DNA from 2 places in the Mucilaginibacter sp. 21P genome. Region 1 is predicted to be linked to the other one. Evidence: riboswitches for the same ligand, from Rfam matches in the RefSeq annotation. Region 1 holds a riboswitch; the other holds the start of a gene.
What was found. Region 1 has a riboswitch for cobalamin ahead of INP83_RS15075 (TonB-dependent siderophore receptor). Riboswitches for the same ligand answer to the same signal wherever they lie in the genome.
Positions count from the first base shown of each region.

Region 2: it holds a riboswitch for cobalamin, as region 1 does, so the genes downstream of both, metE (5-methyltetrahydropteroyltriglutamate--homocysteine S-methyltransferase) here and INP83_RS15075 (TonB-dependent siderophore receptor) in region 1, are expected to answer to the same signal.

Region 1 is NZ_CP063061.1:3,374,203-3,378,419, reverse strand. Features, by position in the region: gene INP83_RS15080 (DUF5074 domain-containing protein) at 1-178, opposite strand, end outside; gene INP83_RS15075 (TonB-dependent siderophore receptor) at 189-2,201, opposite strand; cobalamin riboswitch at 2,296-2,497, opposite strand; gene INP83_RS15070 (SRPBCC family protein) at 2,608-3,486, shown strand; gene rplT (50S ribosomal protein L20) at 3,548-3,892, opposite strand; gene rpmI (50S ribosomal protein L35) at 3,970-4,170, opposite strand.
Region 2 is NZ_CP063061.1:3,251,935-3,256,151, forward strand. Features, by position in the region: gene INP83_RS14485 (SDR family oxidoreductase) at 1-1, shown strand, start outside; gene metE (5-methyltetrahydropteroyltriglutamate--homocysteine S-methyltransferase) at 74-2,380, opposite strand; cobalamin riboswitch at 2,531-2,723, opposite strand; gene INP83_RS14495 (Lrp/AsnC family transcriptional regulator) at 2,870-3,346, shown strand; gene INP83_RS14500 (DUF4395 domain-containing protein) at 3,348-3,785, shown strand; gene xrtY (exosortase Y) at 3,795-4,217, opposite strand, start outside.

The DNA of each region.
Region 1 (4,217 bases):
TAAAAAAGCTAAGGGAGCTATTGTTACGGCTAAAATTCCCTTCGTTCAATATATAAATGCCGTTTGCCGGTGCAACCGGATCTACAGGATCTGGCGTTATCCTATCCTTACGGCACGATGAGAACACCGAGGCGAGTGCTGCTATTGCGATTAAACCTTTAATTTGAAGTTTGTTCATGTTGATATATTTAAATTGTTATTTGCATGGTTAAACGATACGAGCGACCAGGCATGGGATAGCTCTGGATGATCGCGTAATATTTATCAAAGATGTTGTTTGCCTCTACAGAAAGCCGCAAAGGCAAATACTCAAAGCTCGTATTATAAAGTATTGAAGCGTCACCAACGGCATATCCAGGCACATCATGTTCCGGATCATTATCGCCGTTGTAATTCCTTTTAGATGAGATTATCTGATTGTAGTAAATACCCAGCTTTTTGAAATTTATGCCGGTATTTAATGCCAGCGTATGTTTGGGGGTATAAGCTATTTGCTGCAGATAAGTACTTAATGCAGGGTCGGTAACATCAAGCGCTTGCTGATAAGTATAATTTGCTGTTAATGATAAACTCCAGCTGCCAAAATTTCGTGTGGAAGTCTTTAAACCAAAATCCAGCCCTTTAACATCCACTCTGCCAATGTTGCTAAAAGAAAAAACAGCCGGGTTAGCACTGGGTATGCCGATGATCTTGTCGCGCACGTTGTTGTAATAAACGTCTGTACTAAGAAAAACGTAGCTAAGCAGCCCATTCAGATCTTTGTTGTAAGTAGCTCCCAGGTCGTACTGATTTACAAACTCCGGTTTGATAACGCGATCGACAAAGGCAAAATAGTAAAGCTCATCAAGCGTTGGTGCCCTAAAGATGTTTTTGTAAAAGGCCCGAAGCTTAAGCTCTTTAGAAGCAAAGGGTTGAACCCCTAATATAAGCGTTGGCGATAACACCGGCGATTGCTGGAGGGCCTTGCCTCTTTCAACCTTTTCGTTAATGTAAGTGTGCAGTAAATTACCGGCAAGTTCCCACCTGTTAAACTTTAACTTACTTGCCAACGCGTTTAGTAGCGTGAACCGAGATGGGTAGGCATACTTGTAGACATCAGCATCTACTTTGGTGTAAGAACCATCAACAGCGTAATATACAGCCCAATTGTTGGTTAGGTTGTAAGATAGTGCTGCCGACTGGTAAGCTTCGCGCTGTTTGTAATGCTGTAGAATATAACCCTGCGTATTAAAGTAAGGCGAATCGAGATAGCGGGCCTTTAATTGCGAAACCTTGCTGTTTAACAATAATTGCAAACTGTTCTTCCAGATGTGTTTGTAAGAAGCTTGCAGGAATATATCATCATTATCCAGCTTTTCTCCGGGCGACTCGGTGTAGAATACCACGGCACCAGGCAAGCCTCGTTTGGCGTTATAAAAATTAGCATGTACACTAAACAGGCTGCTATCATTTTTATTCCAGTACAATGCTGCGTCTGTTTGTAGTGATCTTACCTGGCTGTTATGCCTCGTTGAAAGGGTATCGCTGCCATCATTCGGCGTGTCAAATTTATAACGTCCGTTTGCGTTGATGTAGTTGTTGGTCACAACTGCTGTCCAACGCTTGCTTAATCTTTGTTGATAGAGAACATAAGGATTAAAAAGACCAAAACTGCCGCCCTTTACACCTGCTGTTATTTCATAAGCCTTCTCTTTACCTAATTGGGCAGGTACAGTTTGCAAACTCAGCACACTTGCTGCGGCAAACGCCCTTGCTGGTTGTAACAAGTTATCAGGCTGGCCGTTATAAAATGTTATAGAGCGTATATTGATCAGGCTGAGTTTGCTCAGATCTATTTGTCCGGTCTCGGCATCGTTGAGTTGCAGGCCGTCGTAAAACACTGCGGTGTGTCCTGCGCCTAATCCTCGTACTGATATTGTTTTTATCCCGCCTATCCCGCCGTAATCTTTTATGTTAACCCCGCTTAAAGTCCTAACGGCATCTGCTACGTTGAACGAACCTGATTTTATAAAATCCTGGCTGTTGATCTGCTGAACCGGCGTTATTGATGGTACTACAAGTGCCTTGTTTGCGTTAACAGAAACTTCATGAAGCGTACGGCTGGTATCTGTCTGCCCAAAAACTATTATTGCAGGCAGCGTAAATACTGGTACAAGTATAGCCTTTAAAAAAACACTCCGGTGAAATTTGCTGCCTTTCATAACTAACGATCATGGCAGCGTAGGATATAGATGAGAAAACCCAGCAATATAAATTACCGGAAAATCGCTTCCATGCTTCAATCCGCGAAAGCCATGAATAATATTACGCTAAGGCAGGTATTCTGACTTGCTCCCCTCCATCCTGCCTTCCCATTCGCCGGCTGGCAAACAGTGACAATAACTTGGACATTGGTTAACGGAGCTTACAGCTGCGGGACAGTTACGGATTTACACCGTATTCCCTTTTAATTTAATACCGCATTTGCAGCATTAACACCTAAAGCGTGGCAAATGTAGTGATTTGACATCTAAACCCAAATTCTTAAAATCAAGCTGGTTAAAATATTTGATAATAAAGCAAAATTTGGCATGGTTATGATGGTTATAAATCTATAACAGAAACATTATGACAACATTAACAGCACCAAATAGATGGAGAGAAACAACGGCCGATATCGAGCGTCGATCTGAAAGCATCAATCTCTCCCAGGCCGAGCGTACGTTATCTATAGCAGCAGGTGCCAAACTTGCCCTAAGCGGCCTTAAAGGAATATTCAAAAGTCCGTTTAGCAGTATTATAAAATTAGGTGCAGGCGGTTATTTACTTAACCGGGGTGTTACCGGCCATTGCGACCTATACTCTGCAATGGGCCGTAACTCACTTGAGCCGGTTAATATTAACATACGCTCATCTTATATGGTGAATAAGCCACGCCAGGAAGTATATGATTTTTGGCGCAAGCTGGATAACCTACCATTGTTTATGAAGCATTTGGAGAGCGTAGATATCATCAGCGAAACCAGATCACATTGGGTGCTTAAGCTGCCAATTGGTTCGGCACACGTAAGCTGGGATGCAGAAATTGTTAAGGATGAGCCGGGTTACAGCATCGGTTGGAGCTCCTTACCCGATTCCATGATAGATAATGCAGGGAAGGTTACCTTTCAGGACAGCCCGGATGGCGATGGTACACTGATAGATGTAGTAATATCTTACCGCCCACCAGCCGGTGGCTTTGGTGGCAGTATTGCCCACATTTTAAACCCGGTATTTAAAAACCTGGTTGATAATGATATCCGTAACTTTAAACAATACATGGATATAGATGGCGGCATAGCATCAGATCAAAGTTATCCTGAGCAAGGATATGATCAACCCGTAGCCATCATTATTGAAGAGACAATTACAGATGAGCCAGAATACACAAATTCTGACAAACATCAGTCTCATTTTGATGATCTGGATGGTAAGCCGGGCAACGGTGCGCCAAGCGTAGGATTGTAAACGCTATAAACAGAAAAGCCCCTGCCGTTTGGCAGGGGCTTTCTTATGCGTTGTGCTAAAATTACTTTACAGCGTCAACAATTGCTTTGAAAGCATCCGGATTGTTCATCGCTAAATCAGCTAATACCTTGCGGTTTAAACCAATTTCTTTAGCGGCTAACTTACCCATTAACTGAGAGTAAGAGATACCGTGCTGACGGGCACCGGCGTTGATACGTTGAATCCAAAGAGCTCTGAATTCGCGTTTTTTGGTTTTACGGTCGCGGTAAGCGTATTGTAAACCTTTTTCAACTGTGTTTTTAGCAACAGTGTAAACTTTACTGCGTGAACCCCAATAACCTTTGGCGAGGTTCATGATTCTTTTCCTGCGTCTTCTCGACGCTACTGCGTTAACTGAACGTGGCATTTTGTTTTCTTTTTGGTAGTGAGTGTTCCTGTGGTGGGGAAGCTTTTGACTCTAATACCTGGTTAAAAATTAATTAATTACTTGCCGATACAAAGCATGCGTTTTACGTTACCCATGTCAGCATCAGATACTAAACTTGTCTGACCAAGGGCACGCTTACGTTTTGTCGACATCTTGGTTAAGATGTGGCTTTTGTATGCGTTTTTTCTGGCAATTTTACCGGTTCCAGTAAGCTTAAAGCGCTTTTTAGCACTGGAATTGGTTTTCATTTTTGGCATAACTGTTATTTATTTGTTTTAGATGTTTACGCTATCTCAGCGTTTTA
Region 2 (4,217 bases), 120 kb from region 1:
ATTAATTTTAGGTGTGTTTTCTGCTCAATAAAATAGCTGCGTACTTAATTGTGCGCAGCTATTTGCTTTTGATTTAAGCGGTGATCTCGGTACTTATTTTCAACCGTGCCTCGCGAGCAGCTGCAACCATATTTGCGATCGCGGCTTTGGTTTCGGGCCATTTGCGGGTTTTAAGTCCACAGTCTGGGTTTACCCAAAGGTTTTTCGGAGGCAAAAGTTCCGCAGCTTTGGTAAGCAACGCTACCATTTCTTCGGCAGTAGGCACGCGCGGCGAATGTATATCGTATATACCGGGGCCAATCTCATTCGGATAATCAAAACTGGCAAAGGCTTGCAGTAATTCCATTTGCGAGCGCGATGTTTCAATGGTGATCACATCTGCATCCATTTGGGCGATATGTTCGATAATGTTGTTAAACTCGCTGTAGCACATATGGGTGTGTATCTGCGTTTCATCCTTAACACCACTGGCTGTTATCTTAAAGGCTTTTACTGCCCAGTTAAGATAATGCCGATGCTTTGCTTTACGCAAGGGCAAACCTTCGCGTATGGCGGCCTCATCGATTTGTATAATGCCAATGCCTGCTTTCTCCAAAGCCAGAACTTCATCGTGGATAGCCAAAGCGATCTGGTAGGCGGTGGTCTCGCGTTCCTGATCATCCCTAACGAAAGACCATTGTAATATCGTGACAGGCCCTGTAAGCATTCCCTTCATTAATTTTTTAGTTTGCTGGGCTGCAAATGTTATCCATTTAACGGTCATATCTGCAGGGCGACTAACATCACCATAAATTACTGGCGGCTTAACGCAGCGGCTGCCATAGCTTTGTACCCAGCCATTTTTTGTAAACAGGAAACCATCCAACTGCTCACCAAAGTATTCTACCATGTCGTTACGCTCAAACTCGCCATGCACCAGCACATCTAATCCAACTTCTTCCTGCCAGCGTATCACGTCAATGGTTGCTTGTTTAAGTGCCTGTTCATACTCATCTTCGGTTATTTCGGCTTTCTTAAAACGGGCACGTAATTGCCTGATATCATCTGTTTGTGGGAATGAGCCGATTGTTGTTGTAGGTAGGGTAGGCAAAGCAAAACGTTGTCGTTGTATGTGCTGCCTGGTCACAAAGTCGCTCGCTCTGTCAATGTCTACGTTTGTTATAGCTGCAACGCGTTCTGCCACTTTAGGGTTGTTCACCCTGTTCGAGTTACGGCGGCTTTTTATGGCCTCAGTATTTGCCACTAAAAGTTCAGTATTACCTTTGGTTATCAGTTTCAATTCACGTACCTCGTCTAATTTTTGCTTTGCAAAGGCCATCCAGCTTTTGGCTTCTGGATCTAAGGCAGTTTCCAGCTCAAGATCAACCGGGCTGTGCAAAAGAGAGCAAGAAGGGGCTATGATCAACCTGTCGTCTCCTATCTTTTCAATGGCATTTTTTATGAAGCTTAATGAGCGTTCATAGTCGTTCTTCCAAACGTTGCGGCCATCTACTAACCCTAATGATAACTGAAGTCCGGCTGGGATAGCTTCAAGTACATCTTCCAGCTGTTCAGGAGCACGCACGAGGTCAATGTGGAGAGCAGCAATAGGCAGGTTCACGGCCAAATGAGTATTCTCCAGCAAGCCCTCAAAGTAAGTTGCCACCATTATTTTTACGTCGCTTACACGGTTAGCAATGTATCGGTAGGCGAAGTTTAAGGCATCTTTTTCTTTATCGGAAAGATCAAGCGATAATATCGGTTCGTCCAATTGTATCCAGGTAGCACCCTGTTGTTTAAGTCGGTTTATAATTTCCACGTAAACAGTTACAAGGTCCTTCATCAGATCTATACGATCGAAACCTTCCTGCTTTTCTTTACCAACAAATAAATAGCTTACAGGACCTAATAGTACAGGTTTGGCTTTGTTGCCAAGCAAGTGCCTGGCCTCGGCAAACTCTCCAAATATCTTTTCAGAGAAGATGCCGAACTTTTGCTTTGCCTTATATTCCGGTACAATGTAATGATAGTTTGTATCAAGCCATTTGGTCATTTCCATAGCGGTAATATCCAGGCCGTTTTGCTGATAACCACGTGCCATGGCGAAATACAGGTCTGTCTCCGTGTTTCCTTTGATCTGCGAGAGAACAGGGGCATATCGCTCGGGGATATTGCCGAGCAAAAGGCTCATATCTAAAACCTGGTCGTAATAGCTAAAGTCGTTGCAGGGTATCAGGTCTATTCCTGCCTGTAGTTGGGTATTCCAATTTTCTTCTCGGATGCTGCGCCCCAACTGGTGCAATTCCTTAAGGGTGATCTTGCCGGCCCAATAGTTTTCGCAGGCTTTTTTTAGTTGACGATGACTACCAATACGCGGATAGCCTAAATTTTGCGTAAGCATTTTCAATAAGTTAATGATGAAAAAATAAATGCTGCAGACAAAGCTTTATAACGCAAAACGGCAGGATAGGGCAGGCAAAACACTTATCGATAACGGGAGTTTACCGAGGTAATATTATGCGAAGACCTTTTTGCCTTATTCCGCGAAAGCATTTGTCTATCCGGTAGAGGCAGGTATCCTGGCTTGTAACATCTTTACCGCCCTTCCCAACAGCAATAGCAGTCAGTGAGCATCAATTGGTAAAAACTTTTTGGTTACTTACAGTTGCGCGACAGCCCGTGATTTACACACGGTTCCCTTTTAATCCCGGCGTTTGCCGGAAACCATTATCGGTTAATAAAGAACTATGAATTGATTAAACAAAACGGTGTAAAGCTAAATACAAGGTTTTAATTACTGAAAAATGTAATTAAATAAGTGTTAAAGAATAAAAATTTTAGATTTGTCAGTAAAATAATCTTTAAATAAATTATTTAGCTAACGTTAGCCGTGAAATATTCTTCAAATGAACCATTAGACGATATTGATATACAGTTGTTAAAACACCTTGGACAGGACTCCAACATAGCAACAAAAGACCTTGCGGCCAAAGTGAACCTTTCACCTTCGCCGGTTTTTGAGCGTTTAAAACGATTGGAAGCGTCTGGTTATATTAAAAAATATATTGCCGTGCTTGATGCCGAGAAGTTAAATTATGGCCTGATGATATTTTGCAACATCAAATTAAAGCAACACGACAAGGCTATAGGCAGCGATTTTGTGAAAGACGTTATGCAACTTAAGGAAGTAGTTGAGTGCTATAATATATCAGGCGATTATGATTTTCTACTTAAGGTTTATGCGCGAGACATGAAGCACTATCAGGATTTTGTTTTTAATAAATTAGGTTCTGTTAAAAGTATTGGCAGTACGCATAGTACATTTGTAATGTGCGAAAACAAAAATACGCACAACATAAATCTATAATATGCAAAAGTTAGAGTGCCCCATTGATGGGGTAAGGATAGATGAAACACGGGTTAGACTGATAGCTTTCTTTGTTGTTGCCTTTGCCATAGCAATCATTTTTACAGCAAACCCGGTAGTAGCGGGTGTATTATTTCTCGACTTTTTGCTCCGAAGCCTTAACTATGGCAAGTACAGTCCACTTAATATTTTGGCCGGGAGCATTGCGACTTCCCTTAAGCTCAAGAGCCGGTTTGTTGACCGCGGGCCAAAGCGTTTTGCAGCCTTGATGGGTACTGTAATATCAGGACTTTTGTTTGTGGGGTTGATGTTCGGCTTTAAGCCGCAGTCACAAATTATCGCCGGTTTGCTGGTGGTTTTTGCAAGTCTTGAGTCTTTTGCGGGGATTTGCGCCGGCTGCTACATTTACACATGGACCAAACAACTCAGGCCGAGGTAATACCTCCATTTAAATTGTAGTGGAAGTTAATACAATTGTATGCCTCCTTATCCAAAAGTATAATATTAAAAATATCACTATGTAAATGGTGATATTAAAGATCTCGTGGTGGTAGGTAAAGTACTGCTGTTGGTTTGGATAAACTTTGAGTAACAATGCTAATCCGCTTATTCTAAACACGTTCAAAACGTAAACCGTAAGCACTGTAAATATTAATAACTTACCCTTAGCTTTCCATTCTGCAGGGAATGCAACGCAGAAAGCAATCAGGAAACTCATTACGCCAAGCCCAAGGCAATCGTAATTTACCATCAGTATAGGGCCATCAATAATCATTAATTCTGTAGCGTTGTGATATGCTATAAATCCGAAAGCCTTGATGATCCAGGTGCTTGGTATAATGAGGATGTTTCTAAGCCCTTGTATATAATT